2 regions of the Bacteriovorax sp. HI3 genome follow, and region 1 is predicted to be linked to the other one. Evidence: riboswitches for the same ligand, from Rfam matches in the RefSeq annotation. Region 1 holds a riboswitch; the other holds the start of a gene.
What was found. Region 1 has a riboswitch for cobalamin ahead of AC6JA8_RS01495 (TonB-dependent receptor plug domain-containing protein). Riboswitches for the same ligand answer to the same signal wherever they lie in the genome.
Positions count from the first base shown of each region.

Region 2: linked by a shared signal. The riboswitch ahead of AC6JA8_RS03190 (acyl-CoA thioesterase) and the one ahead of AC6JA8_RS01495 (TonB-dependent receptor plug domain-containing protein) in region 1 are both predicted to bind cobalamin.

Region 1 is NZ_AP026946.1:312,449-327,441, reverse strand. It holds gene AC6JA8_RS01525 (endonuclease/exonuclease/phosphatase family protein) at 1-773, shown strand, start outside; gene AC6JA8_RS01520 (phosphatidylserine decarboxylase) at 744-1,652, opposite strand; gene AC6JA8_RS01515 (S1C family serine protease) at 1,722-2,789, shown strand; gene AC6JA8_RS01510 (ABC transporter ATP-binding protein) at 2,786-3,499, opposite strand; gene AC6JA8_RS01505 (FecCD family ABC transporter permease) at 3,496-4,455, opposite strand; gene AC6JA8_RS01500 (ABC transporter substrate-binding protein) at 4,452-5,519, opposite strand; adenosylcobalamin-variant (AdoCbl-variant) riboswitch at 5,593-5,667, shown strand; gene AC6JA8_RS01495 (TonB-dependent receptor plug domain-containing protein) at 5,690-7,501, shown strand; gene AC6JA8_RS01490 (ABC transporter permease subunit) at 7,498-8,517, opposite strand; gene AC6JA8_RS01485 (ABC transporter permease subunit) at 8,514-9,545, opposite strand; gene AC6JA8_RS01480 (ABC transporter substrate-binding protein) at 9,559-11,187, opposite strand; gene AC6JA8_RS01475 (hypothetical protein) at 11,247-11,936, opposite strand; gene AC6JA8_RS01470 (hypothetical protein) at 12,006-12,518, opposite strand; gene AC6JA8_RS01465 (hypothetical protein) at 12,502-12,915, opposite strand; gene AC6JA8_RS01460 (hypothetical protein) at 12,935-13,405, opposite strand; gene AC6JA8_RS01455 (matrixin family metalloprotease) at 13,448-14,260, opposite strand; gene AC6JA8_RS01450 (hypothetical protein) at 14,343-14,684, opposite strand; gene AC6JA8_RS01445 (alpha/beta hydrolase) at 14,969-14,993, shown strand, end outside.
Region 2 is NZ_AP026946.1:672,345-687,337, reverse strand. It holds gene AC6JA8_RS03250 (sensor histidine kinase) at 1-977, opposite strand, end outside; gene AC6JA8_RS03245 (hypothetical protein) at 1,010-2,290, opposite strand; gene AC6JA8_RS03240 (hypothetical protein) at 2,547-2,705, opposite strand; gene AC6JA8_RS03235 (hypothetical protein) at 2,730-3,110, shown strand; gene AC6JA8_RS03230 (response regulator) at 3,223-3,867, opposite strand; gene AC6JA8_RS03225 (sensor histidine kinase) at 3,937-5,643, shown strand; gene AC6JA8_RS03220 (LysR family transcriptional regulator) at 5,644-6,546, opposite strand; gene AC6JA8_RS03215 (SDR family NAD(P)-dependent oxidoreductase) at 6,651-7,409, shown strand; gene AC6JA8_RS03210 (chemotaxis protein CheD) at 7,490-7,969, opposite strand; gene AC6JA8_RS03205 (CheR family methyltransferase) at 7,966-8,841, opposite strand; gene AC6JA8_RS03200 (HAMP domain-containing methyl-accepting chemotaxis protein) at 8,845-10,656, opposite strand; gene AC6JA8_RS03195 (hypothetical protein) at 11,047-11,850, opposite strand; gene AC6JA8_RS03190 (acyl-CoA thioesterase) at 11,954-12,364, opposite strand; adenosylcobalamin-variant (AdoCbl-variant) riboswitch at 12,394-12,464, opposite strand; gene AC6JA8_RS03185 (GreA/GreB family elongation factor) at 12,481-12,969, opposite strand; gene AC6JA8_RS03180 (winged helix-turn-helix transcriptional regulator) at 12,969-13,484, opposite strand; gene AC6JA8_RS03175 (hypothetical protein) at 13,615-14,993, opposite strand, start outside.

The DNA of each region.
Region 1 (14,993 bases):
TCAAAATACTCTCGTCCAACATTCGTTTTTCCAATCCCGCTGATGGAGTCCACAACTGGGAAGCCCGCATGCCTCTTTTGGTAAAACTCTACCAGGATTTTAAACCGGACATTTTGGGAACTCAGGAAGGCAGAATTGGGCAACTAAAAGAATTAGACGATGCCCTTCCTGAACTTGTTTTAGTGGACTCTCACAGAAACTGGATTGATGAGCGCATGTACCCGTGTCTGTTTGTGAATCCCAAAACGGTGAAAGTTGAAAAATCCGGAGACATTTGGCTTTCGGAAACCCCTCATACCCCGGGATCGAGTTCTTTCCAAAGTATGTTCCCCAGGCTTTGCACTTGGGCAGATGTAACTTTTCTTGAAAATGGCCACCAGATGATCATCATCAATACCCACCTGGATCACGTTAAGAGTGAGACCAGGCAACAGCAAATTGAAGTCCTGATCAAAGAGATCAAATCGCAAAGCTCGCGCGAGGTGATTATTATGGGGGATTTTAATGAATCACCAACAACAGCACTTCAGGATACTCTAGTTAAAAGTTTTAATTTAAAAGATCCGTGGAAAGAAAAGAAACTTCCCGAGGAAACCAGTCATCATAGTTTCCTCGGTGATAAAATGCCTGAAGGCGATCGCATTGATTGGATTTTAATTCCGAAGAGTTTTAGTTGCGAAGATATCCGTCTGGTAAAAACAACAAGCGCTGAGGGACTCTTTCCCTCTGACCACTACCCGCTTTTAGCAACGGTCAGCGACACTCATTCCTAAATGAAGATAGGTCTCCATTCCTTTTTTAGTATTGGCCAGAATGTCTGCGCTTGGTTTCCATTTTCCTTTTTCACCAACGACAATCACTGTTGAGCCACCAAAAAGGAAATAACCTTTTTCCTCTCCGCGAGCGAACTCTCTACCTTTATCTAAAGGTTTTGACTGGATGATTTTTCCGACACAGATTGCTCCTACTTCAATGTAGGCTAGTTTTCCGAAATTCTTTGTTTCAAGAATCGTGACGTGTCTTTCATTCGTGATCAGAATATCTTCTTTTGATTTTAGCGCTAATGGATTTACTGAGTGGTAAAGCCCAGAGACGCGGTAATCATCGACAATTTTTCCATCATCAGGGAAATGGTAGCGGTGATAATCTACCGGGCAAAGCCTGGCTAAAAGTAGTGGCCCGTCTTCAAAAGTCGATTCCCATTTGCTGTTAGCGATTAACGCTTTTGGTTTTAAGTTGTGCCCTTTGACAGGAACAGTTTCGTTATCCAGAACACTCTCATAGCCGTAATAACGGGCTTCACTAAAAGCTGCCATCTCAGATGGATTCTCTACAATTGGACGCTTTCCTGGGCGAAAACGGCGGATAAAAAACTGATTAAAAGTTGAGTAAGGAGATTGTTCAGTTCTTCCGTCTTCAGGAAGGTAATCATCCATTTGAATCTGGAATTTTTTAATAAACGGTGCAACTTTTTGCTGACTTAAAGGTAAGTCTTGTAAGGCCCCATAAAATTTACTGATTGGCGCTTTGCAAACAAGGTGAGAAAGGCCTTTTCCACTTGGAGATTCGTAAAGCCACTCAATAAATTTATCTCCATAAACCATTTCGTGATCTACTTTACCCGTTACGCGGTTGTAAAACTTAATTTCCACCTTAACCCCTTGCTCAAAATGCCTTCCGGGATTATATCTATAGAGTACATTCCATGCAAGGAGGAGTTCATGCGTAAGTTAAGTCTTTTAGTTGTTCTAACTATGGCTTTAGCTGTCCCTGCGTATTCACAGCAAAATGCCAAAAAAGAAGCGGCCATGCTTCTGGACAACGAAAAAAATTCTATTAGCGTTTTCCAAAATACGGCCGATTCTGTCGTCAACGTTTCCAATTTAAAAAAAACCCGCGCCATGTTTGATATGGACGCTACCGAAGTTCAGGCCGGAATGGGCTCGGGACTTGTTTGGGACACAACTGGACACATCGTCACTAACTATCACGTTGTCGATGGTGGAGACTCTTTCACTGTGGCCTTTAGGGAAGACCAGAAACAATACAAAGCAAAGCTAGTTGGTGGCGATCCAAAAAACGATATCGCTGTTTTAAAATTACTTGAGCTTCCAAAAAATTTAAAACCAATCGTCCCAGGTGACTCAAGAACATTGCTGGTTGGACAAAAAACTCTGGCGATCGGAAATCCACTTGGACTTGATCACACACTAACCACTGGATCTGTTTCTGCTCTTGGAAGAAAGATTAAAGGTTTTGGTGGCGTTTCCATCAACGGAATGATTCAGACAGATGCTTCGATTAACCCAGGTAACTCTGGTGGAGCTCTGCTTGATTCTCAAGGAAGACTGATTGGAATGAACGCGATGATTTACAATGCCGGAGGAGCTGGGGCTTCTGCTGGTCTTGGTTTTGCTATTCCTGTAGCAATTATCAAAGACATCGTTCCACAAATCATTCAATACGGACGTGTCATTCGCCCTGGTCTTGGAGTCGCTATTCTTGAAGATTACTACGCTGCCCGCTTTGGTCTGCGCGAAGGTGTCATGGTGAAATTTGTCGATCCAAAAGGTCCAGCTTCAAAGGCAGGACTTCAAGGAATCACTCGCGATCGTTTCGGCCAGTACTACATTGGTGACATTATTGTTGGAATCAACTCTGATTCAATTAAAAGCTACGACGATCTTTATTCGACAGTTAACAAATATAAAATTGGCGATAAAGTAAAAGTGAAAATCGTCAGAGACGGAAAAGAAAGAACCATTGATGTAACGTTAGTACAAATTTAAAGATTAAAATTCTTAGCCAAAAGCCCCGAGCGATTCATTTCCTCGGGGCTTTTTTTATGAAGCACACCTTGGGAATCAACCAGCCAGATTTGATCAACGATATTTTCAACCAAGCTTAGATCATGGGTGCTAAAAAGCACACCGACGCATTTATCCAGGCTCACCGATCTTAAAATTTTCATCAATTCAATCTTTGAAGGAATATCTAAATAAGTTGTTGGCTCATCTAAGAACAAGTAATCCGGAGTCTGCACCAGTGCGCGCGCAAGCAGTGCTCTTTGTTTTTGTCCGTCACTTAAATCAGAAAAAAACCTGTCGGTAATAGATTCGATATTAAGCATTTTAATGATGTCATTTACAGCAGCTTTGTCTTCTGCTGCAACTTCTCCCCAGAAGTTAGTGTAAGGAGATCTGCCCAGCATAATGAGCTCAGAAACGCGTAAATAATCGACCTGAACCCTATCGGTTAAGACCACTGAGATTTTTTTGGCGAGGTCTAATTCAGAATAAGTTGAAAAAGGTTTTTCATCTAAAGACAGCTCGCCTTTAATAAGCGGATTTAAACCCGTAATCGTTTTTAAAAAGCAGCTCTTCCCTACGCCATTGATTCCCATGAGGGCAATCAAGTCCCCTTTTCTCAGCTCTCCTGTAAGTTCGGCCAGAACTGTTTTATGGTTAAAGCCAACCGAGAGATTGTTAAATGTAATCATACAACTCTCCTGTCGCGGTAAAGATAGAGAGCAATCACCGGAGCACCGATTAAACCTAAAATGGAATTTGTTGCCAGTGAGTATTCACTGGTAAAAATAAGAATTAATTCCGTGAAAAGTGCCAGAGAACTTCCGACAAAAAACACCGCTGGCATCACCAGGCGGATATCACTTCTTTTCATAAAAGTGCGGGCAATGTGAGGAGCAATGATTCCAATAAACCCAATCGGGCCACAGTAAGCAGTGACGATGGCCACTAAAAATGAACACACTAAAATGAGAATTGTTTTAAAGCGTTTTACGTCTACACCCATGCTACGAGCATAGTTTTCGCCGATAATAAATTGGTTAAGCCCCTTTGGAAGAATGGCCAGGAAAACTAACCCTAGAAGTCCAAAGCCAACAAAATATGGAAGCTCTTCAATTGCCACTCCCTGAAAACTTCCCATCGACCACATTAAGAAGTTTTTTACCTGAAGACTTGGAGTCATATTCACTAGCACACTGATAAAGCTTGCCGTAAAACTTGCAATTAAAAGCCCAAGAATCAAAAGACTGATGCGGTTAATATTCTTTCTGACTAAAAAAGTTAAAAGAAGGAAAACACTCAAAGCACCCAACATCGCCATCAGCGTCTGACTAAAAGGCGCAATTCCCGCTGGTAAAAATGAAGCCCCCATAATAGCGATGGCCACACCTAAACACGAACCGGCGTTGATTCCTAAAAGATCAGGTCCCGCTAATGGGTTTTGGAAAAACACTTGTAAGAGAAGTCCTGATCCGGCAAGCATTCCTCCGGCCATAAGGGCCACGATAATCTTAGGAAAGCGTAGCTGCCATAAAAGCAAATCGTCTTGGACATTAAATCCGGCCTCTCCATAAACCAAAAGGATCGCAGCTAAAAGCACGGTGATCAGAAAAAAACTAAAAATGGTGACTAAGGGTCTGCTGTTCATTTCAGCTCCTTATACCAGATTGTTTTTTCATTGGGCAATTGAGAAGGATGCATTATTGCAAAGAAATCTTTAATAAGAAGATCAGGACGGGCCACACCTGTTTCCCAGAAATCACTAAAGCCATACTGATTTATAAGTTTTGTATTATTAAAGAGAGGAACATCCTGGAATTTTTTATAGCGCGAGTCTTTTCTCATGCCCTTAGCATCTTCCCAAGTATTCTGTGAAAACCAGAAGTCTGGTCTTTCATTGATCTTTAAAACTTTTTCCAGAGAGACATACTGAGTCTGGTTACTATCGCTCTTTAGCAGAAGCTCTCCTCCGGCATCATTGATAATGATCGCTAGGTCACTCGTGCCACCACATGTAGACCATTTTCCACTTTGAATATCGCCAACCAGGATTTTGGATTTTTTAAGCCCAATAGCTTGCTTTTTAAATTCATTGTAACTTGTTTTGATTTTATTAAAGAGCTCTTGGGCCTCTTTATCTTTTTCAAAAAAGACAGCTTCAAAAACAATCCACTCAGCTCTCGCCAAAGGATGTTTTTCTTCAAAGTCATAATTAAGAACAATGGGGATTTTTAACTTTCTTAATTGTTTTACTCTCTCCACTCCTGCATTGGCAGAATAGGCCATGACCAGGTCAGGTTTAAGAGAAAAAAGCTCTTCAGGATTCATTTGGTAATTAATCTCTTTAATTTTTTGCGACCTAATTTTGTCGTTAAAGATATAACGGCTTCCTTGAAACCCAACTAAAGTGTGCTCGAGATTAAAGGCCGAGAGAAAATATAAATGTGTCGTTGAAGAGGAAACAAATCTTTTTGTTTTAGATGTCAGCACCGCCAGATTCGTTTCACATTTGAGTGGAGCGTCTGCAACAATATAGCGCTCAAGCGAAGGCGCCTTTCCTGCATCTACAATTTTATAGTTATCATAGTAAGCAATGGTGAAATATTCAGCGTAAGCTGGTTTATAAACCTTAAGTGGTCTGGCTGCTTCACAATCGGCAGCGTGGGCCTTAATTGAAAGGGCCAGAATAAAAATGAAACAATAAAACTTCATTTAAAAAGTCTAAGGCCCCTCATTTTTATTGTAAAGTGTCCTCCTTTCCCTATAATAGAGGCAAGCTCAATGAAGAATAAGAAGTAGTGAAGTTTGGTGAGATTCCAACGCTGTCCCGCAACGGTAAAGCCCGATCCCTTTTTATTCCCTTATTCACCCGTGGAGGAACTATGCTTGGAAAAATCACGCACGCATCTCTTATTGCCTTTTTAGCCTCGCACGCAGCATTCGCTGGCGATGACATCATCGTTACTGCCGATAGAATTAAAAGTACTCTTGAAAAATCACCTTCCGATATTAAAGTGTTCGAAAAAGATGAAATCAAAAAGGCTTCTTCAATAGTTGAACTCCTTTCAAGAGAATCAGACCTAACATTATCACAATCGGGGCCAGTGGGTGGAAACACCAGCCTTTTCCTGCGCGGAACTGAGTCCTCTCAAGTGCTAGTGGTTATTGATGGTATTGTCATGAATGACCCCAGTAATCCGACTCGCCAGTTTGATTTAGGAAGATTGAGTTTAAATAATATTGAGCGCGTAGAAATTCTAAAGGGGTCGCAAGGTCTTCTTTATGGATCAAATGCTATTGGTGGCGTTCTCGTTATTACAACTAAAAAAGGTTCCGATAAACTTAGTGGGTCTGGATTTGTTGATTACGGAACTCACAACACTCTTAATGCTGGAGTCAATGCTCAGAAAAAATTCAACCAGACATCAGTGAGTTTTGGAGCTGACCATTTAAAGACAACTGGCTTTTCAGCGGCTAATGACTCTCGCAATCCCAACGCTGAAAAAGACGGAGAAAAACGAACCACTCTTTCGGCCGCTCTTGCTCAAACTATTTCGAGTGGGGAATTCAACCTGAATTACCGCTACGTCAATGACGAAGTCGACCTGGATAAAGGCGGTGGGGCCGGTGAAGATGATCCAAACGACTCCCAATTTACTGAGCAAAAATTTATGAAGGCCGGATACACTCAAACCTGGTCATCAGGGGAAACATCCCTGAACCTGACTCGCTCTGAGCATCACCGCACTCTAAATGTTAGAAGCGACAGCAAACACACGGCGGCTTCATCAACGACAACTAAAGGTGAAATTAACGGCGTAGCTCTTAATCACACTCAGTATCTCAATGACTTCTTCACGCAGAACTACAACTTCGATTACCAGCATGAAGAAGACCAAAAGAAAAATACTAACGAAAATTTCAGTTTCTTTTTATACAACCGCCTGGAGTTTGGCCCGGCCGTGGCCAATGCCGGAATCCGCTTGGACAGCAATCAATCCTTCGGTGAGCATGTCACATATAAAATTGCCCTCATGCACTTTTTTACTCACTTCAACCTGAAGATGGCCTATTCAACTGGTTTTAGAGCACCAAGCTTAAATCAACTACACGATCCTACTTATGGAAATAAAAACTTAAGCCCGGAAGAAAGCCAGACAGCTGAAATTGGATTTGAAGTTCCGGTCACTGAAAACGGTAAGTATATTGGGACTCTTTTTTACACTGATATCAAAAACCGTTTAAGTTATGACCCGGTCACTTTTGTTAACCAAAACAGAGGCACGGCCAGAATCATCGGAGTTGAAAATTCTTTTGCCGCTAAATTGACGGAAGATTTAAGCTCAAATACGTCCGTCACCTGGCTTTCTGCCCGAGATATGACAGCGAAGAAAAAACTCGCCAGACGCCCAAATATCAATGTTAAAACTTCAGTAGACTTTGCTCCTTCCAATAAAGAATTAGTCAGTGTTGAGGGGGATTTCACAGGTAAAAGAAGCGATGTCGATAACCTTGGAAACACGGTTAACATGCCATCGTACCTGATTTTCAATTTGCGATATGAAAGAGAATTCAGGGCCAACACTTCTATTTACCTGAAAGTGAAAAACCTGCTCGATAGAGACTACGAAGAAGTCTACGGCTATGGAACAGGTGGAAGAATTGCTTCTGTTGGACTTAGATACGTTTTCTAAGTCATGTTCGGGTCCATTGCATCTCTAACTCCCTGACCGATTAGGTTCAGGAGTGTAAGAACAATGAAGAGCGCCAGTGACGGGTAGAACGCTAACCACCATGCGATGGTATAGTTTTTCTGAGCTTGTGCCAGAAGTTCTCCCCAACTTGGCGTTGGAACCTGAAGACCAAACCCCAGGTAATCAAGAGCTGCAAGACCTACGATTTCAGCCGCGATCGTAAACGGCGCAAACGTGATAATCGGAGTTAATGAGTTCGGCAGAATGTGCTTAAAGATGATCTTCATATTTGAAGCCCCAAGAGACTTGGCCGCTTCAACGAATTCGCGGTTTCTGTTTTTTAGGAACTCACCACGCACGTAGTATGAAATGTTAATCCATGCAAACACGCATGAAATCAGAATCAGCATTCCCAGAGAAGGAGTGAAGATTGAAATAAGAATGATAAGAAGGAAAAACTGAGGAACAGTACTTAGGACCTCAACAATCCTCTGGCCGATGAAATCTACTTTCCCGCCGAAGAATCCCATCACTCCACCAAGAATTGTCCCGATAGAAAGTGAGATAAACCAAACAGCAACAGCATAAGAGATACTGTATTTAAATCCATAAAGCAGTCGAGTAAATACGTCACGTCCGCGGTCATCTGTTCCAAAGATATTTGTTTCAGATGGAGCCGACGGATAAGAGTCTACTTTTGAGTTACTTTCAAACGGGTCCCATTGAACAATTGGCCATAAAGCATAATCGCCCTTGCCCATTTGTAGAGCGCGGTAATCCACATCAAGAGCATCAGTGATCCCGAAGTCAGAGGCATTATAATCCTTGAAGATTGGGAAATAAGTCGTTCCATGATAACTGATCATCAGTGGACGGCTATTGGCGATGAATGGTGAAAAGAAAGTTGCTAGAATTAAAAAGACTAAAACAAACGATGAGATCATCGCTGATTTACTTTTTTTGAAAATCTTCCAACGTTTACGAGTTAGTTCATTAGTCATGTAACGTTCGATCATTTGAAATCAATCCTTGGGTCAACAGCAATGTAAGCTAAATCGCTGATCAGGTTTCCAACTAACATGAGCACACTCTGAATAAAGATCAGACCCATGATAACGTTATAATCTCTCTGAAGGATTGATTTATAACTTAGAAGCCCCATTCCATCTAACTGGAAAATACTTTCCAGAAGAAGAGAACCAACGAAGAAAACTGAAATAAATCCACCGATACCCGTTACGATTGGGATCAATGCATTTCTTAGTGCGTGCTTTAGGAAAACCACTTTTTCAGGAACACCTTTGGCACGGGCAGTACGAATGTAGTCCTTTTTAATTTCATCCAGAAGCGAGTTTTTCATTAGCATAGTTAGAACTGTGAAAGATCCAATCATGTAACAAATGAGCGGCAGGATAAAGTGGTGAACGCGGTCGACGATTTTTCCCCAAAGAGTCAGATCGTAGTAATTGTCAGAGTAAAGTTCCCCCATCGGAAACCAGTTGTAGAATCCCCCACCCGCAAAATAAACGATGAGGAGAATCGCTAGCATAAAGCCCGGGATCGAATAGAAGACAAAGAGGAGAAAACTGGAAACATAATCAAAAGCTGTTCCGTGCTTTACTGCCTTAATAACCCCTAAGACTACACACACCAAATAAGACATGATCAGGGAAACAACTCCGAACTGCAGAGACACTGGAAGCTTGCTGGTAATAACATCAAGTACAGGCTCTTCGTAAGTAAAGCTCTCACCGAAATCAAGTTTGGCGATATTCTTCAGCCAGATCCAGTAACGGATATGTACCGGCTTATCGAATCCATATTGTTTTTTAAGGGCCTCAATAACCTCTTCAGAAACTGCGCTACTTTTTGAGTTGTCGCCGTTACTTCTGCCTTCGTTCCCCATTCCACCGAATTTCATTTGCTGAATTCGCTGTTCAATTGGGCTTCCGGGAGCAAGGTTAATGATAACGAATGTGACCAGAGTGATCCCGAGCAAGGTCGGGATCATGATCAGTAATCTTTTTAAGATATAAGTAAACAAGAAAAACCTCTAGTTATTTAGCAATCCACCAGTAATCAGAACCGATCGAGTAAGTGTATGTATCTTTTTCTTTACCGATACGATCTGTGTGAGCGTAGAACTTAAATTTTCCGTTAAACAGGAAGATATAAGGAACGTCTGCTGCGATTGTTCTGTAAACTTCGCGAAGTTTTTTAACTCTTGTCGCTTTATCCATAATTAGACGAGACTCATCAATAAGCTTGTCTACTTTTGGATTGTTGTATTGAACAAAGTTTGATCCAGCGTTCGCAATAGATTCTGAGTGCCAGATTTGTTTTGGATCCCAATCAAGGTCTCCACCACCCCATGCTAGACGAACAGCTTCGAACTTTCTTTCATCAAGAAGTTTAATGAAGGCGTTCCACTCAACAACTTTTACCTGAACATCAACACCAACTTTCTTAGCATCTTCCTGGAATGTCGTCAGGAATTTTACGAAGTCTGGAAGTGGTTCAAGGATTGTGAATGAAAGCTTAACTTTTTTTCCATCGATCATCTTATCAAGGATTCTATCCCCGTCTGTATCTTTCCATCCGTCTTCAGTTAACTTCTTAAGAGCTAGCTTTGGATCGAATTCAAGAGCTTTAACAGTTGGATCAGCATAGTCCGATTGTTGGTATAGAGGTCCAGTTGCTGGAAGAGAGAAGTTGAAAAGAAGTTTTTCAATCATCTTCTTTCTGTCAAACAGGTGAACCATTGCTTCTCTTGTCTTAACAGACTTGAACATTGGGTTTGTCAGGTTGAATCCTACGAAAGCGTAACCTGAGACTTGTTTGTTTTGAGTCTTAATCTTATGAACAGACTTACCCCATTTAGGGCCGTTTGTTTTTTGAGCGTATTCTTCTGGTTGAAGAGCTAGGTAATCGATGTCTCCGTTCTCAATTGATCTGATAGAGATCGTTGAGTCCTGGATAAATCTCATTGTGATCGTCTGGAAATTGTGGATTCCTTTTAGTGACGGTTCACTTCTTCCCCACCAGTTAGGGTTAGATGTAAGCACGATTCTCTTAGCACGGTCGAATTCCTTAAGCATGTAAGGACCAGTTCCCACTAGAGTTTTGTTCAGGATCTTTTCCTGCTCTTTGCTTGGGTTCTTGTATAAGTGCATTGGAACAACTGTTAAACCAGCAGCAACTGTGAAGTTGTTGAAGTATGGAGTTCCTACTGTGAACTTGATTTTGTTTGGAGCTACGATTTCAACAGATTTGATGTTTTCGTAGTAAGGCTTTAAGTGAGCTGTTTTGTAAGTGTCTTTTGGATCCATGATCGCATCAAAAGAAAACTTAACATCTTCAACTGTAAGTGGTTTTCCATCGTGCCACTTAACTCCGTCTCTTAGTGTGAACTCAAAAGTCTTTCCGTCTTTTGAAATTGTCCACGACTTAGCAAGAGCTGGTTCCCACTCTCTTGTGTCTGGGTTTCTTGTTAATAAACCTTCCATGATCATCGATTGAACTTCACTTGCGTAAGCATCAGATGATGACAGAGCATTTAAAGTTGTAGGCGCTTGACCTAGGTTGATTTTAAACTCTCCACCGAATGGAGCTTTTGCATTTCCGACAGCGAAGGCAGTGTTCATCACGCCAAGCGCCAATGATAGAGCAATCACACACTTTTTCATTGTATTTCCACCTTTTTAAAAAATTAATACAGCTTAGAATAGAAGTGTGCAGAGTTCAATTATTTTTTGAAATAGAGATTAGAGTCCAGAGACCATCTGTCGAGTGTAAGATTCTCATCTTTGATCTTATACTGCTCAAGCTTTTGGTCAATTTCATCCAAGCGGCGTTCTAAATCTTTATAAGACCTTAGCGAGTACGTTCTATCTTCATCCAGGGCATGGAGTTCTTTCTGCCACTCTTGTTCCAACTTGTCGCGCAACGTCTGGTAACGCGCATTGATGGTATTGATCCTCTCAACATGGCTTTGGATCTCTTTATTCTTCATCTCCATTTGGCCTTTAACTGCCATGCGTTTTTTAATAAGTATACCTACCACTTCACGGCCCATCTTGACGTTGTTCTGCAGGTCCTCACTAAAAAACTTAAAGTAGGCCCCGGCCGTAAAATAGAGATTCTTTTCACAGAACTTCATGTCCGGTATTTTTAAAAGAATATAATCAGCAGTTCTCCCCATGACATAAGCTTTGCACTTAAGAGTGGAGTTCTTCTCATCCCAGAATTCAATTTTATCTTTGACGTTGATGTACTTAACGTTGTCGAAATCGACTTTTACTCTGACGACAGAAATATCGCGGCTGATTTTAGAAATGCGCCCGGAGAAAATCCCCTCTTCAGAAAGCTGAGCGCTCACTGTACTAGCAGTAAACAAGAGCCCCAAAAAAGGAATAAATGAACGCAATAATCTCATTCTTCCATTATCCAAAGCTATTGGATTTTCGTCCAGATGAGGAAGATTATACTTGAGTGGATTGATTAACTATCTAAGCTTTAAAAGGAAATAGTTTGATTGATCTTCTGCCTGGTAAAGCAGAACTTCAAACTGCCCAAGAGTGGCCATGACGTCTTTTAACTCTTGCGAGTCTTTAAGAACAACCAGGCTGCTTTTGTTTTTAAGTCCTTTAAGAACTTCGCGGTCGCGTTTTAGGTCATCGCTAAAAACGATGTTAGTTTTTTCATTGAGTTTTTTTGCCGTCTTTAAACCTTTTGTTGCCAAAAGATTTGTCGAAAACTCGTCCATCTTTCCTGTTGAGAAATAAGAAAGGTCCTGAGAGTTCTCTGGCATATGGTTCAGTACTTCATTCCAGAACAATGCAGTCGAATCTTTTCTCTCCCCTGATGGAGCTTCTGTACTCTTCACACTTCTTGAATTCTTCACGCCAGAAAGCGCCTCATATCTTCCTGCCGGAATAGCTTTTCTTGTTTGCGAAGAAAGTGCAAACGGGATAGCGAGTACGAAAAAAAATGCGGCGATATTAATTGTCTGTTTCATGTTCTGCTTGTTCTTTAATAAGTCCCATCTCAACGTCAATATACAGATTCAGAGTTTCGAAATGCTTTTCCAGCTCTCGCACATAAGCATGCACTTTATCTTCTACTCGATTAGGCATGTCCTGTGTGTGATTAAGATACCAGCGCATTTCATCGACCTTGCTGTAAAACAGATCGAGTCCTACGAGCACTTCCTCTCCACAAAGCATTAGTTCTTTAATGCTTGTCGAATCGTAACGATTATTAAAAACCGCCGGGAAATGATCTCTGGTTCTTTTTAGTGAAAACTCGTACATGTATTCTGGCGACCTGAACTTGATTCTCTCAAACAGTCTTTTGGCATCAAGCTTTAGAAGCATGAGCATACGTTGCGTTTCTTCACTAATTTTTACTTTCATAGTGTTTCTATTTTACGACTTAATTTGAATTAGTCATAGAAGGCAATTTTGCTCTACGCCCGCCTGGCCATTCAACAGGAGCATTGCGGTCTTTGTAAAATTCTACGGCAACCGTCATCGCTACTTGTTTTACGTTCAGTGGAAGTTGAAAATACCTGTAGACATTTTTGTTTTCAAACTTCATCGCGTTCTCAACCTCTGAAAACGAACTGATATCATAAACCATAAGCTTACCAGAGGCCATAGCACTATCAAGAAAATTTTTTCTAGCATCGTTAAATGCAAACGCAGAAGAAAAATCATTTCTCACAACAATCACATGATGTTTTTTATTCTTATCAATGTTTTTTAAGTCGTGAGATTCGATGGGAAGTAAACTTATATTAATCTTCCCTAGTACTTCTGCTAATACATAATACGTATGATCTAGCTCGGTTTTAGTTTGAAGGTAAAAAATGTAATTAATGTGGGTTTGGTTTTCTGCACTCATGCTCTCCTATTCGGAGAAACTCAGCAAAAAATTACTTTTTTTTTAATACCTGATCAAAACCTTTTGTCTTCTATTTTTCTCGATTTTCCCAATGAAAGCGATCAACATCATACCCATAATTAGGGACCCTAAGAAGTTTGCCATTGCTCCACCTGAACCACCTGAATTTTTTGAAATATCTTCAATTGTTCCACAGGCTGCCACTTTCTTTTCTTGTGTTGAAAGAGGTGAAACATAACCAGTCGATTGCCTTTTTAGTGTTTCATCAACTACCGCATTCACTCCCTGGATATCATCTGACTGAAGAGTTGTCGCAGATCCAAGGCTTGCCGCCATGACTGCACCAGAGTCTTCCGAGTGATCAAGTCCAAGAGTATGTCCAACTTCATGAAGGATTGTTGTCTTTAAAGTGTTGCCCCAGTTCTGGCGAAGGTAGCTGATACCTCCGTTTAGAATGATAACTGTCTGCTCGAAATATGTTCCTCTGTTGTAGCGGATAGTGATTGCCAGAGTTCTTGAAGGGTCATACCCCGTCTCAGCTCCGAAGTTATCCGACCAACGGATATAACTTCCTGAATAGCTCGTAGAGTTTTGAACAGCACTCAACTCCCAAATATCTTTTCCGATCACTGATTCCCATTCGGCTACGGCCTGGTTGGCCAGAGTTTCAAGGTTTTGAGCATCGGCAGAAGCTGCGAATTTTGCCATCTTTATTGGAAAAGCACGCCAGTAAAACCCATTCTTAAAATCAGAAGTGAATGTATAGGCTTGTGCGTTTGAACTTAATCCCAGAAACAAGAAAATGGCCATTAGCGAGAGGGGGATACTAATGGCCAATTTTTTTGTGTGCTTCATTTTACTTCCTTGTAAAAATTATCACTTCGTAACTACCTTCCATCCGTGGAAAGCATTAAGAAACTTTATATCTATCTAATAACTATAATTTTGAAAAAAGAGTCGCCGAACATAACCAGACATCATTGGATTCAAGAGTGTAAATCTCACCGCTCTTGAACTTCACAGGTCCATCTTTGACGACCTGGATTTTCTTTGAAAGGACTTTTTCACCTTTCAATGTCTGAATAATCTGGAAATCAACTTCGACTTTAGGGAATGCAGCCTGGGATTCAACATCCTCTACATTCGTGACTGTAGCAATATACTTTTCGGGACAAGATAGGTTAAAAGCCGACGTTGCTAATGCGTTTTCCACGCCAAAAGATCCAGCTAAACCGACAAGTGTAACAGCGACCTTTCCTAGTCTTAATAATTGCTTCATCCTAAAGCTCCCTACTTAAATATTCTTCCTTGAGGTTCCAAATCCTTGGTGGAAATCTTCCATGATCTCCTACTTTTTACTATTGCAGGCTGTATGCCAAAAGAAAGTAATTTATAACATCTTGATAGCCTAAAACCCCCTCAATTAATCAGTGACGAAAAGGCCCTAAACTGACTGATTAGGTGTCAAAAGAAAATGTCAGACTTCAAAATTTTGACCTCATTACCTTTTTACAGAGGGAGAAAGCACTAAAGTAAACTTTTTGAAAGTCCGACTAAAGTCACATGAAAACATCAATTAAGACTTTAA
Region 2 (14,993 bases), 360 kb from region 1:
GTAATGCCTAACGAATTGATATGCTCCTGACAAAAAGGCGTGGTTTCACTCATGATCTCATGAATAAAATATCTACCTTTAGGCACGCGGTCTGACTGATTAGCGAAATGCTTAAGTCCTTTAACAATCGCCGAAATTCGTTCAACAGATTTGTAAATTTTTTCTGTGTGCTTAATTAATAATTGATTGTCGACTTTATCGGCCTTTCCAAAGCGCGTGAGCATTTGAGCGCATGAAGAAATGATGGTCAGAGGATTGTTGATCTCGTGGGCCATGCCTGCAGACATTTCCCCTAGAACGGCCAGGCGTGATGTGTGGACAAGTTTAACTGTCTGATCAATGATTACACTTTGGCTTTCATTAAGTTCACGATTTTTTCTTTCCAATTCAATTTGATAAGTAAAAAGTTGAACCAGGTCTTTGCGGTAAGCGCGGAATTGCTTTATTTGATACCCGTAATACATCACATATAAAACAATCAATGGTAGGAAATTAAGGCCCTCAGCAAAGTAGTAATAAAGAATAATTCCGACTTGAGGCAAGAGCAGAAAAGTTTGAAACGGTAGAAAGAGAATTGGAAAATAAGAGAGAGTCACAGTTGAAGAACCAACTAATCCAGCAAGCAATGTCGTGGCAACAACAAAATGCACACCACTGAGTTTCAACTCAAAAGAGGCCAGGCTCAGAATCACGGCAAGCCCCAGTCCATTCAACGTTACCAAAGCAATAGTGTAAAGCCATTCTGAATGGCTGAGCGTGCCTTGATAAATGATTTTTCTGTAGTGGAAAAAACGGAAGATACTCAGAACAAAAAGGGCCAGAGAAATAATCTTAATAAGAGAAAGGAATCTCTCACAACCGTAGCCATAGAAAAAAGAAAACAAAGCAAAGCCAGCAAATGCAAACGTCGCCGATTGTCCTTTTTTAGCAACCTCAACTCTTAAGAGATCGTTAAGCAAATTTTCCTTTAGATTCATTGCATAGGTATATAACAATTATTCCTGAACGACTATAAAGAGTTTGATTCCGTGAAATAATTAAACCTGACTCCACTTTTCTCTATCAGTCCTTGAACAGTCAATTTTAAAGATAAGGCATTATTGCGATGGTTTTCCAAGTCATTGGACAAACGTTCCAGGGCCTTAAATTCCCCCGCTTGCAATGGTTTCTTTGAGTTATACAAATTGCCAACAGCAGCAGCGCTTTCATAGGCCATTGATAAAGCACTCAGTGGAGGTTTTGCTTTATAGCTATTAAGAAAAGATGATCCAAAAATCACACACTCTTTATTTCTCATTGGTGACACGCACAGAGCATCTCCTGAAAAACTATAAACGAGGCTGGCCGTCGGTTGTCCTTTTTTTATATCAGCACTAATCGTCTTTGTTCTTTCAAAAATCTCCTCTGCCATTTGCATCCAGTAAAAGGCCCTTAACTGAGAGCTGATTAAAAACAGCTTTTTTATTCTTAGTGACTGTGGTCTCGAGATAGAAATTCCCTGAAAGAGACTATCCTCACAGTAAAGCCCCGTTCCCTCCGCACGTCCAGTTGAAGCAAACATTAAAGGCAGTCGAGGAAATTTGTCTTTATTCCTACAGATCGCTGGCATATCCTGCAAAAAGATATGTTCACTTATCGTATCTTTAATTAGCATTCCACAGCTCTTCCCAAACTCCTGACCAACTCTATTGGCCCAAGGACTAAATCCTTTTTCACACCCAAATTGGATACCATTAAGTGAACTCTCCAGACCCAAAGAAAGTGCATCTCTGGCCATGGGACTCACAATCTCTTCAGTATTCATCATTGATGAGAGTGTAAAATTCGTCATGTGTTCAAAATGATCACGGTAATTAACCAGCTTGCTGTAACAAAGAAAATTAGTATTTACACATACACCGTGCTCAATCATGCTCGTTGGACACATATTTTCTGGATCGTTTATTTTATCAGTGATCACCTTTTTATATTTCTCATAAACCCCATTACAATTTGCCAGATTTTTAAACTGCTCACTGCCCATCAATAGACTCGTCTCTGCGGCCATATAAAGTAGACTCGCACTGGCCCGGTCCAGGCGTGCGTTCAAGACAGGATCAGAAGACCGACTTCCTTTTAAAAGGGAGACTCCCAGCGAAGACAAATAGAAGTCCGTTGGGACATTCTCTGATAGGGACCAAATCCCATCCAGGTTAGAGGCATAGACATCAATAAGCTCAGAGCGCTTATTGCTCAGGGTTTGTCCGTATAAAGTTTGTGAGAATAATAAAGTAAGAATGAAAAGCTTCATTCCCCTATTGTAATGGAGAAGGACTCTGGCCAAGTTTTTTAACGTACTCCTGAACCCTTAAAGCTCTTCTCCTTAAAAAGGTGGCACATTTGAGGAGGCGCTCTAGAGCTAAGTCCCTGCTTTTTTGAAACTTTGCAATCTCTCTTAAACTGTAACTCCCAAGGCATAACAAAAGAGGTATTTTAGTCACATTCCCAATTAACCTAGATCTGGTGGAATGGATCACTATTAACAATGGAACTCCTATGAGGTTCTTTTAGGTAATACAACGATTCTTTCCGAACTTACCACTACTTCCACCTAAAAGCGGACGACGGACCCCATCTCCTCGTCCGCTTTTTGGCGTTTGGTAAAATCTACATATAACCAAATCCTGACAACCATTCTGAGAAAAAAGTGATAGAACGTGGCTCATAAATCACCCTTATGAGAGGAATATATGAAAGCACTTTTAATGTCAGTTCTAGCTTTTGGTATTATTGGTTCAAACGCAATGGCTTCTTCTGGTCGCGACTATGAATGTATCGCCAACCGTCTTCAAGCTTATAACAGCAGCATTTACTACAACCTTTCAAGCTCAGATATCGACGCGATGATCACGATCCCGGAAATGTTCGGACATATCGATGCCATCAATGCTGAAAAAGCATGTATCACTGAAGAACAAAAATATCAGTGCACAGCTGATCGTCTTCAAGCTTACAATAGCGACATCTACTACAATCTTTCAAAAACAGACATCGACACTATGATCTCAATCCCAGAGATGTTTGGTCATATCGATGCTGTAAACGCAGCTAAGAGCTGTGGACTTCTATAATTCATTCTTGTCATCCTTTTGGACGACAAATAAAAAAAGCCCATCTTCAAGATGGGCTTTTTATTATAATCTTTTCAATTTCCAGGGAATAATACTAATCCATATGGACTAGTTACAGTCTTTGCCTGATGGCCCATGCGCTGATCTCAGCAGCATTTTTCAGTCCCAACTTTCTCATTAAGTTACTTTTATGACACTTAACTGTGTGCTCAGAGCAATTTAAAATGACACCGATTTCTTTATTTGTTTTCCCTTGAGTGATGTAGCGAGAGATTTCTTTCTCTCTTTCAGTCACATCTACTGTCTTTTGTGATTCAGCTTCGAACACTGGATTCATTTTTGTTTTTTCCAGTAGAACATTGCTCACTTTAGGACTTAAGAACTTATCACCTTGAACAACTGTATCAATGGCCCTCATAACTTCGTCAGTTGAATCACTCTTAAAAACAAACCCATCGATGTCGGCCTGAATGATTTGAGTGAGAACTTCATGACTTTGATATTGAGAGATAAAGACGAATTTAGCTGGAGAGCGGGCCGCTTTCATCTTAGTCATGAACTCAAGACCATTCATGTCTGGCATTAAGTAATCACAAATAATAACTTCAGCATTGTTTCGAGATAAAAGATCCATCGCATCTGTAGCGCTTTCAGCTTTTCCTACGACATTGTATCTTTCGTTTCTAGACAGGACAGAGGTAATACCTTCAAGAAAGAGTGGATGATCATCCACAATGACAACATTTATTTTATTCATATAACTACGTTAGAAAAAAAGCTCATTTTGTGCAAGCAAAATCAATAAAAATAAGGAATACTTGAACATATGCCTATCTTGTTCAATGTCCTTCACTGGATTTCTGGTTTAATACTCATCTCTTTGAGTTTCTATTGCTTGAAGAAAGCATCTAACAAGCTTGGACTTTATCTCTGTCTTTTTCTCTTTTTACTTTCAGTTTGGTCATTAGGAGCTGCTCTCATCTTTAATGTTCCCTCTCTGGATTTAAAAATAGACTTGATGAGAATAAGACAAGTCGGCATTTGCATGATCCCTGTCAGCTTACTTTATCTTATTCGCTCTTTAGGGGATTATAAACCTCTTCCGCTATACGTAAAAATAAGCTTAATCATTGCACCATGCGTTTCAATACTAACTATTATCAGCCCGTATCATGAATATTTCATCAAGCAATATGAGATTCGGAATATTTATGGATTCAATGTCCTGACATTTCATAACGGCCCCATTTTCTTTTTTAATCATTTCGCGGCTAGAGTCACAGTGCTGTGGTCTCTTTTTCTTTTAATGACCTCTACAAAAAGACAGAACCATATTCAACAGCATTATAACTGGATCCTTTTTACCAGTATCCTGGTCCCTTTTGCCATTGATACCGTCGCCGTGGCGCTGTCACCGACCTTGCGGTATCTTCAAATCGTTCCTGTTTTTTTAACTCTTTCGGCCTTATGCTTCTGCTACATCATTTTAAAAGGTGAAGTTCTAAAGATTGTTCCTGTGGCCAGAGGTCTGATTCTCGATTCCATCAGCGACATCTACATCAGTCTTGATCAAAAAAATAAAATAGTTGATTTCAATGCTTGTGCCAAACAGCAATTGCAGCTCAATGATTCATCCTATGGCAAAAACTTGTCTGATCTTCCCTTTAACAAATTTATCTCGCATATAACTGCGGCCATAGAAGACGGCAAACCAAGCAGTGAGTTCTTCCTTAATTATAAAACTTATAAAGAATACTACTCCATTACTATTGAAGACATTCTCGCCAACAACAATACTTTTGCCGGAAGAATCATCATTATAAAAAATATTACCGAGCAAAAAAATTATGAAATCCAACTCACTCAGATGGCGGAAATCAGAACTAAATTCATCAGTGTTATGGCCCATGACCTCATCGGAAATGTCGCTAGCCACACGCTTTTAGTCGAATCCCTGATGGATCATCCGGCCATTCAAGAGGATGAAGATTTGAAGGCAAGCTTGAGCCTGTTGCATGACTCTTCTCAAAACGTCACCAAGTTTGTTGAAGGTCTCCTTCGTTGGTCAAAAGACAGTTTGGAAAAAATTCAATTAAAAACAACTCAAGTCGATCTTTACGATCTTATCGATGAAGCCATTCTTTACCTAAGTCCAATCTCAATGCAAAAAGATATCGGCTACACTCTTAACATTCAAAAAAACACATCGGCTAAAATTGATGTCAACATGATCCAGACTGTAGTGAGGAATTTAATTTCAAACGCTATCAAATACTCCCCTCAAAATGGCAATATTCATATTGAAGCTACGATGGATGCCGAGTTGGTAACGATCACGATTTCCGATGAAGGCCCGGGGGTGAATGAAATGGAAATGAATCAGTTCTTAAGCCGCTTTCATATGAAATCTTATAAAGGAGGGCTAGGCCTCACTCTTTGCCGTGACTTTGTTCACTTACATAAAGGTGAAATCAAGGCGCAGAATAAAAATCCTAATGGAACTGTTTTTAGTTTTGCTCTACCTGTTACTTAATTAATGATTGATGTAATCCTTAATCACTTCATCCAGCCAATCCATAAAAACCTTTACTCTTCTTGGTAAGTTCCTGCGATTTGGATAAACAATAGACACAGGCATCGGCTCAGAGATGACCTTGGGAAGAATTTCTTGCAGCTTTTGTTTTTTGATTAAATCTCTTAGCCCAACTTCCGGGGCCTGAATAATTCCCAAACCACTCAAGCAGGCCGATTGATAGGCTTCAGTGCTATTGACGGTTATCGTCCCTTTCATTTTCATGGTTTTATATTTGCCGTCTTCAAAATACTCAAATCCAAAAGGCCTGCCTCCTAATGTAAGCGTGTAATGGACTAACAAATGATCAGCGAGGTCTTCAAGCTTTTTTGGCGTTCCAAACTTTTTTAAGTACTGGGGACTAGCGCAATTAATAACTTTCATTTCACCTACAGGTCTGGCAATAAGACCTGAGTCGGCGAGGCTTCCCACTCTCACAACACAGTCAAAACCTTCCTGAATCAAATCCACACGCCTATCAGTGCTGCTAATTTCTAATTCGACTTGAGGATTCTCTTTGAGAAACTCAGGCAATCTTGGAATGACAACATTGCGAGATAGAGCAACAGGCATATCTACCCTGATTCGCCCTTTCACTCCCAAACCTTCGTCGCGAAACATGCCCTCGGTCTCTTCCACATCCATTAAGAGATCTTTGCACCTTTCATAAAATGCCAAACCGTCGTTAGTCAGTTGAACATTTCTTGTCGTGCGATGAAAAAGACGTGTGCCAACCTGCGATTCCAGCTGTTGCACGTAAGTAGAAACGCTGGCCTTAGGAAGCCCCAGGCTTTCGGCTGCCTTAGTAAAACTATTGAGTTCAGCAACCCTGACAAAGATCTGCATTGAATAAAAACGGTCCATTATCCCTCTTTCTATTGTTCGTTTTATATGAACAGTATATCACAATATCTCATATTTATCCGTAATTAATAATCAAATAGAATAAAGTCATCAAGGAGAATAACATGACAACAAAAATTGCTCTTATTACTGGCGGAAGCAGAGGACTTGGAAAAAGCATGGCACTACATTTAGCTGAAAAAGGTGTAGACGTGATCATTACATACAATAGCAAAAAAGAAGAGGCCAATGAGGTTGTCTCTCAAATTGAAAAATTAGGACGCAAGGCCCATGCTCTTCAACTCAATGTGGAGAACTCAAAAACTTTTGGCGACTTTGCAGGTCTGGTTGGAGACGTTTTAAAAAGCAAATGGCAAAGAGAGAATTTTAATTTCTTAGTTAATAATGCTGGCATCGGAATCAACGTCAGCATTATGGAAACAACAGAAGAACAATTCGACCAATTGACAAATATTCATTTCAAAGGAGTTTTTTTTCTGACACAAAAACTTCTTCCTCTGATGAGCGATGGCGGCCGAATTATCAATATCTCTTCAGGACTTGCTCGCTTCTCATTTCCTGGATACTCAGTTTATGGCGCCCTAAAAGGTGCTATCGAAGTGATGACTCGCTATATGGCCAAAGAACTTGGGCCACGTCGAATTGCAGTTAATACAATCGCTCCGGGACCAATTGAAACTGATTTCCGTGGAGGAGATGTCCGAGATAACAAAGAGATGAATAAGGCCCTGGCAGCTCAAACATCTCTTGGCCGTGTTGGACTGCCTGATGATGTTGGAGGAGCTGTCGCGGCTCTGCTATCTGATGAGAGCGGTTGGATAAATGCTCAAAGAATCGAAGTTTCAGGCGGAATCATGATTTAACTCTTGTCCCATACGTTTCCTGAGAGCAAAATTGTTCTCAGGAGACTTTTTATGAACGCCTGGCCAGGGCAAATGAAGCGTTACTCAAGCTTCGTTAAGCTAGCGACCTGGAGCCTTCCTTCAAGGCCGTGGTAGAGGACTTTTCGACCAACATCTCCACCTATATGTTCACCTACAATTTCAATTCGAAATTGTTTTAAAATCTTTTTGGCCATTTCAATATTTCTTTCGCCTATATCATCCAATCCACCCTTTGAATTGCGAATGAAGCAGTTGGCTCCGCCGACGATCTTTGCTTTTAATCCAGTGACTGGCTCTTTGGTTGCTTTGACCATCTCTTCAATTAAAATAGGGATAGCGCGATCCCCATAACGAAGATCATCTCCCTCTTCGCTATTTTCCAAAAAACAAGGAAGTGCATAGTGGATCATCCCTACAATTTTTTTAGATGAAGAATAAAGACAAACTGAAACGCAAGACCCAAGAGTTGTGCTAATCACTACATCATCGCCTGTGACAATGAGTTCTCCAATGTTCAGGCAAAGGATGTTTTCATTCATCTTCTCTTACCGGTGGCCGTTTTTTTGTAAATAGATGGAGCTGCCGTAAACCATGAACTCTTAATCGCCTGCAAAGACTCTGAATGCCCAATAAACAAGCATCCTTCATTAGTTGTCGCCTTATAGATTTTATCTGCGACAATTTTAATCACTTCTTTTGGGAAGTAGATCATGACGTTACGACAAAGAACTAAATCAAAAAGCTCATCGCTGGGAAGATTGTCTTCAATCAAGTTATAAAGTTTAAAATCGATGTGATCTTTTAACTTCTTCTTGACTCTAAACCATTCAGAGATGGCCCCTGTTCCCATATCAAGCGAATCTTTTTGAAACTCTTCTGGAATTTCATTGAACTTAGAAATTGGATACACACCATTTTTTGCACGGCTTAAAATATTTGTATCAATATCTGAAGCCATGATTTTAAAAGTCATTCCGGCCGGAAGTTTCTTCTTTAAAAACATTGCCAGCGTATAAGGCTCTTCGCCAGAAGAACATGCTGCAGACCAGATACGCACTTCCTTTTTTCCCATCTTAACCCATTCAGGAATCAGCTTGGTCTCGATGTATTCAAAGTGTGCAGGCTCTCTAAAAAAATCAGTTTTGTTGGTTGTGATAAGGTTAATTAAATTCTGCCATTCTGGATGCTCTTCTGGCAGATTTTCAAGATAGCGGCGGTACTCTTTATAATTGCCGTGATTGTTGTCGCGGATATAAGGACCTAAGCGCGTCTTTAAAAGATCGCGCTTTTTCTCGCTTAGGGAGATCCCTGCAATAGAAAGGACGAGGTCCTGAAAGTAGGCAAAATCCTCGTCCTGAATATGTTTCTCTTCTTCAAAATTCTTTGAAAAATCTGGCAATGCAAAGTCCAACTCTTAAACCTCTTCAAATCCTGGATGGTCGTAGCTTGGTACTCCATCTTTCGTTCCACCATTGGCGGCTTTTTTCATTGCTGGCGCAGGGGCTGCAGTTGTCGCCACCTTAGCTGCTGCTTTTTTAGGAGCTGGCTTTTTCATATGGATAACATTCGTTGTTGTTGAAGTATTAACCGGAGCCTTTGCTGCTTGCTTTGGTGCATTTGGTTTTTTATCAACAGTTGTATGCACTGGTGCATTCGATCCGTTAATAACGGCTACAAGAGTTAAAACCTGATTCTTTAGAGAGTCTGCCTGAGCAGACAATTCTTCTGCTGCACTCGCCGCTTCTTCAGAAGTTGCCGAGTTGGTCTGAGTGACCTGGTCAAGTTGTCCCATTGCCTTTGTGATTTCTTGAATCCCTTTAGACTGTTCTAAACTTGCGTTTGAGATCTCGCTCGCCATTGTACTAACACTCGAAACATTCGTTACGATATCAGCAAGAACCTCACCACATTCTTCAGCAACTTTTGTACCCATTCTTACTTTTTCAGCACCATCCGTAATCAGGATATCTACTTTTGTCTTTGTTTCATTAGCGATGCTTTCTACTTTGTTAATTGAAGACGCTAGCATTTCAGAAATCTCTTTAGCTGCGTTACCACTCATCTGTGCCAGGTTACCTACTTCTTCAGCTACAACCGCAAATCCTTTTCCTTGCTCACCAGCTCTTGCTGCTTCGACAGAAGCATTAAACGATAGAAGCTTTGTCTGGAATACGATGTCGTTGATGACTTTTGTTTTTGATTCAATTTCCTGGATAACTTTTACGATCTCACCCATTTGCTCGTTAGAAGCATTAATCTGAGTCATAATATTATTGTTACTTTCATTGATTTGGGCCATTGAAGCCACCATTTCGCTAACAACTTGGCGGCCTCTTTCTGCTTGTTTATGTGAAGATACAGAATTTTCAGAAGCTTTTTTTGCATTTTCTGAGTTAATAGAGATCATTGAGCTCATTTCTTCTACTGATGCCGATGTTTCTTCCAGAGAGGCGGCCTGCTCTGTTGCTGCCTGAGAAAGTTCTTCAGAAGAAGAAGCAATTTGTCCTGCCGCTGAAGATACTTGTGTACTTGATTCATCTAGAGCGTCGCTGATGGCTTTAAGTGCTTTTGTTAATGCATTTGAGAAGATGAACGAAGCGGCAATTCCCAGAAAGCCTAAAATGGCAATTGTAACAATCATGATAAATGTAGCATTTGCAGCTGCATCTTTAGCTGTCTTTTCTGCCAGCTCTGCTTGCTCGTAATGAAAATTTCTAAGTTTATGAGAAGCTGTTCTCGCCTGTACACCGATGTCACCAAGTTTGAAATTTACAATCTGAATCATTTTTGCATGTGATTCAGCATCAACTTTTCCTTTTTTGTACATTTCCATTACAGTTTTAACTTCTGCAATTGATTCATCAATATACTTTCTAAAATCAAGATAAAGAACTTCTTCGCCAGGTAAATACTCTACTTCCTGATATTTTTTTTGAAGTTCTGCATCTGACTTAATATTTTCTTCAAGAGTATCATAAACTTTATCTTTTATATCTGTCGGCACTTCAGATGAGATCAGTTGAGTCACCTCAATTCTCATAGAACGATAGTTCGAGAACATTTGAAGCATGTTTGATGTGTTAGGATAACTTGTATCAGAAATAACAGAAAAGTTTTTAACAACTTTACTCAAACTCCAATAACTAATGCCTCCAATTAAAAACGAAATACAAATTAGAAAGGTTGAAAGCGAGAGCAACTTTGCCTTTAAACTAAAATTTTTCAAACTGATTTCCTTGGTTAAGCCGCGCCTATTGCGAACATAAGTTTATTTGCAGGGCTTATCGATAATGAAAAAGAATAGTTAACCCAGGTCAGTAAAATTGATAATAGCTTAAGAAACCATTAAGTTTGGATTCGTGAGTGGTGAAAGACTGAACAAAAATAGAAAATCCATTTAGGGTGAAGTAAGCTGAAATTTATTTAGATCTTAAGGTTCTTATTCTTAAAAGACTATTAGACACTCGCTATAAAAATAATATTTGTCTAAAAACTGTCATAACTCTACAAGGCCATGCAGTTTTCGTATTCGCGGGTTCTTTTTTAGTAAAGATGAGAAGACCGATGCCCAAAGAAAGGCAACTAGAAACTCATTGCTTCTAGTTGCCAATAAGGATTACTTAATATCTTTAAATGAAACGCCAATCTCTGCCAGCATGTTCTGGATCTGATCAACGCTTAGGCCTTTTCCACACCCTAGAGCAAAAAGAAAATCGCCAGGTGCGCGCTCACTCATTAGGTAAAGACCGTAATTTGGAACTCCATCAAAACGGTTTTGGATGACCATTTCTGATCCTGCAGGAATCACAATAAAAGGTGCTGCTTTCGTATTGATACTTAATTCACATTTTTTACCATTTTCTTTAGAGATAAGAATAATGAATTTCCCTTTTAAAGCTTTTACATCTTTAGAGAAGGCAAGTTTTGAAAGACCAGGTGTCACTCTATCATAATCTTCTACGGCCACTTCACCTGCTCCACTTTGATTAACAGCTTTAAGAATTAAATCCTGTAGAGGGGCCATCGCACCATAAAAGGCTTCTAATGTGCTAAAGCTGGCTTTTTTCTTTCCACAATTAGCAATAGCACTCTCTCCGTTAATCAACATTGAGTTTAAAAGATTCTTAACTTCCGTAGAGTCGTTAGACACTAATACAGAATTCGCTTGTTTTGCATAAGTCGAAAACTCTTGAAATGGAACTCCAAATTCGCCTTGAAGAACCTTACAGTACTTATTAAGGTCGAAGATATCTGTCGTCTCAGAATAAAGACGCGCGCTGGCCATAGCACTCGCATACTCTGTTCGACGATTCGTCAGAGATGAACTGATAGCATTTAATTTTGCTCTCTCTTCTGCTGAATACTCTGCAAAAGCACTAAAAGACATCATACAAATAAATACAGCTAAAATCTTTTTCATATTCCCTCTCATAGGTGATGGATAATTTTTCCGATCCTAGCCGATGCTTAATCACAAAGGAATATCAAAATAAAAAGCGTATAGATATTACAATATAAAGTGTTTAAATTAGTACTTTTGTTGGCTTTTTATTTTCGTCTATGGCCACGAAAGTGAAGTCCCCTCTAACGGCAAGCTCCCTGCTTTCGCCGTACATGTCTTCAGTGAACATTTCCACACCGACCACCAGACTTGTCTCACCAACCTTTTTAACTTTGGCGACTAGTTCTGCGATTTTCCCTGCAGGAATTGGTCTTTTAAAATCGATCCTGTCTGTTGAAACAGTGACAACTCTTAAACGTGAAAAACGAGTCGCGCAGATAAAAGCAATTTCATCCATCCACGATAAAGCAGTACCACCAAATAATGTTTCATAGTGATTGGTGACATCGGGAAAGATGGCCTTGGTTTGTTTGGTGATTGAATTTTCAATTTTGGCAGAAATAAGGGCAGATAAAGAGAATGGCTCAGTCATAAATTCCTCCGCGGGATGAATGGAGATAAAAATAAGGATCGGACTCTAACCGTTGCGGGACAGTGCTGGAATCTCACCAGACTTCACTTGATTTTTATCTTTGGTTTTTGTTGGAGTTAATATACTTCGACAATTTCGTACTGTCTTGTCTCTTTTGGAGTTTCCACTTCAAAACTCTCTCCAGCGCCAAGGCCTAAGGCCGCATCGCCAATAGGAGAAAAAACTGAAATCACCAGAATTGGATAATTATCGATCATCAGCATTGATCCACCAGACGTGGTCGAGAGAAAATACAATCTCTTCTGTCCGTTGCAGTCAATAAGACCTAAAGAGCCCAATTGAAGTTTGCTGGCCGGCTCAATCTGAGTCACCAGGTCTTCGAGCATCTGAATGTCCATTTTGATTTCTTCGACTCTTTTATTTTGAGCGCTGGCAAGATACCCAGCTTCGATGGCACGAGTGTCGTACTTTCCTTCCGACTTGAGATCGGGGGCTACGGCCAAATCACGAGTGGATTTGGCCGCGCCTTCGACTTCTTTTAATTCTGTATTTAACTTTTCAATTAAAACTTCAACGATCTTTTTTTTATCAATTGTTTCTAGCACTACTGAAGCTCACTTTCCTCTTTTGGATTTTTCTTATCAAAAGTTTCTCTCGAAGTGATGATCGTTGTCCAGTTTCCTTCGATCCAGGTAACAATTTCTCTCATTGGGTTTAGAATGCTCACTCCAAGTTCAGTTAGTTGATACTCAACTCTTGGTGGCACTTCAGCAAACATCTCTCTTGAAATAAGACCATCTCTCTCAAGGTTTCTAAGAGTCGCAGTCAGCATTCTTTGTGAGATATCCGGAAGGCTTCTTTTTAGCTCAGAGAAACGTGCACGCTCTCCTGGCATTCTTGCGAGAGTAAGGATTAGAAGCACGCTCCACTTGTCTCCCAGACGGCTTAAAAGCTCTCTTAGAGGGCATACGCCGTGGCCTTCGCTGTCCTTCTTATCTTTACATGTGTTCTGTACGAAGAAGTCCTTACCAGACTGTTCCGTAGTGGCCGTTTTAGCAGTATTGATTGTATTAGTTTCCGCTACTTCTGGCGTAGACTGACTATAAGTATCTAATTTCATAATAACCTCTCATTTTAGACTCAGTTCCTAACGAGAGCTTAGTATACAATCGTAACCATGTAAAGGGGGTTTGAAAAATAGTTTGCGGCGCGAACTAAAAGCCCCTCAAATGAGGGGCTTATGAAGTATTTTATTCTTTTGCTTTGGTCGGATCTTGGGTCTTAACTTTCTCAAACAGGCGTTGGTAACCTGTGCGTTGGTAGCGGTTTGAGATGAGTTCAAAGATTGAAGTTGATGAGTCTTTTGAGATTTGATTTTCTTTTAAATCGTAATCGTCCATTGTTGCACCTGCATTTTTCTGAGCTTCATTAAATGCAGCTAATTCTTCAGGAGTCATTGTTTTAGAATTATCAGTTACACCAGTAAGACCTAGATCTACCTTCTCTCCCGAAGCACCAGCACCGCTCATATCTATCACACCGGTACCTGCCGCCGGAGTCTTTTTTAACTCTTCAACTTTTTTGTCATCTGTAGAAGCGGTAGATGAACCAACAGCAGATGCGCCACCTCGGCCACCATACATTGAAGCGTACATCTGGCCGGCAGTAGAGTTAGATTTTTTTAAAGAATCATTCACACCCTTTTCAATCGAATCCGAAAGCGCTTTAGCCTGTTGAGCTAAATTGATCTTACTTTTTTGTTTCAACAAGCGATCAGCTGCATTTTTTTGTGCTTTATCTAAAGCACTTCTTAAAGCATTAGCTTGGCCGGCAAGGTTTGAAGCGCCCTCCAGTGATCCTTTCGTGATTTTACTTGTCCCGTTAAATCCATTTGCATTTTTTAACAAGGTTGATAACTGCATTTGAGAATCGGCATTAAGACCATTGTAACTTGGAAGATTTTTAACTGACTCGTCAAATGACTTACAGTTTTTCGAATCACCACCAGTATAACAAGGTAATGCCACACCATTAGCTGATTGTGACAAATCTACCTCTTCATAGTTAGCACCTGCAATCGCCAGATTCGAATTTGGCTTAATGGTCGTTTGAATCATCGGCTGTTTTGCCGCTATTTGTGTAGTATTCGCTCCCAATGTTAGAGATCTCATTGATTGCAAAATGGTATCAATTTTTTTAATGTTTGCATCTATCTGGCTGATGACATTATCTGTTGCCGATGTTGCAGCAAATGTTAAACCGGCCAGTACTCCCCATGCAATCGCACGTTTTTGTGGGATAAGTAGAAACATATCAATTGATGGCCCAAGTGTCGCTGACGTCGCTAAAAGGAAAGTAACCGCTGCACTTGAAGCAATTCCCATTGCACTAAAAAGTTCAGCATGCGCTGGAGGGAAAATTACATTGAATGCTTTTTCAAAATAAGCAGAGAAATGGGCCTTATTCTTTTCAATAACACTTGCCATCTCTCTAGCATCCATCTTGTTTTGCATGTAGTACTTTTTTAGAATAGGCGGTAAATCCTGCACAGAATTGTTTGCTGTCATAAGCCCGGCACCACCGCTGGTCCCGATATCATTATTTGGAATAAGAGGCTGACAAGCTCCCT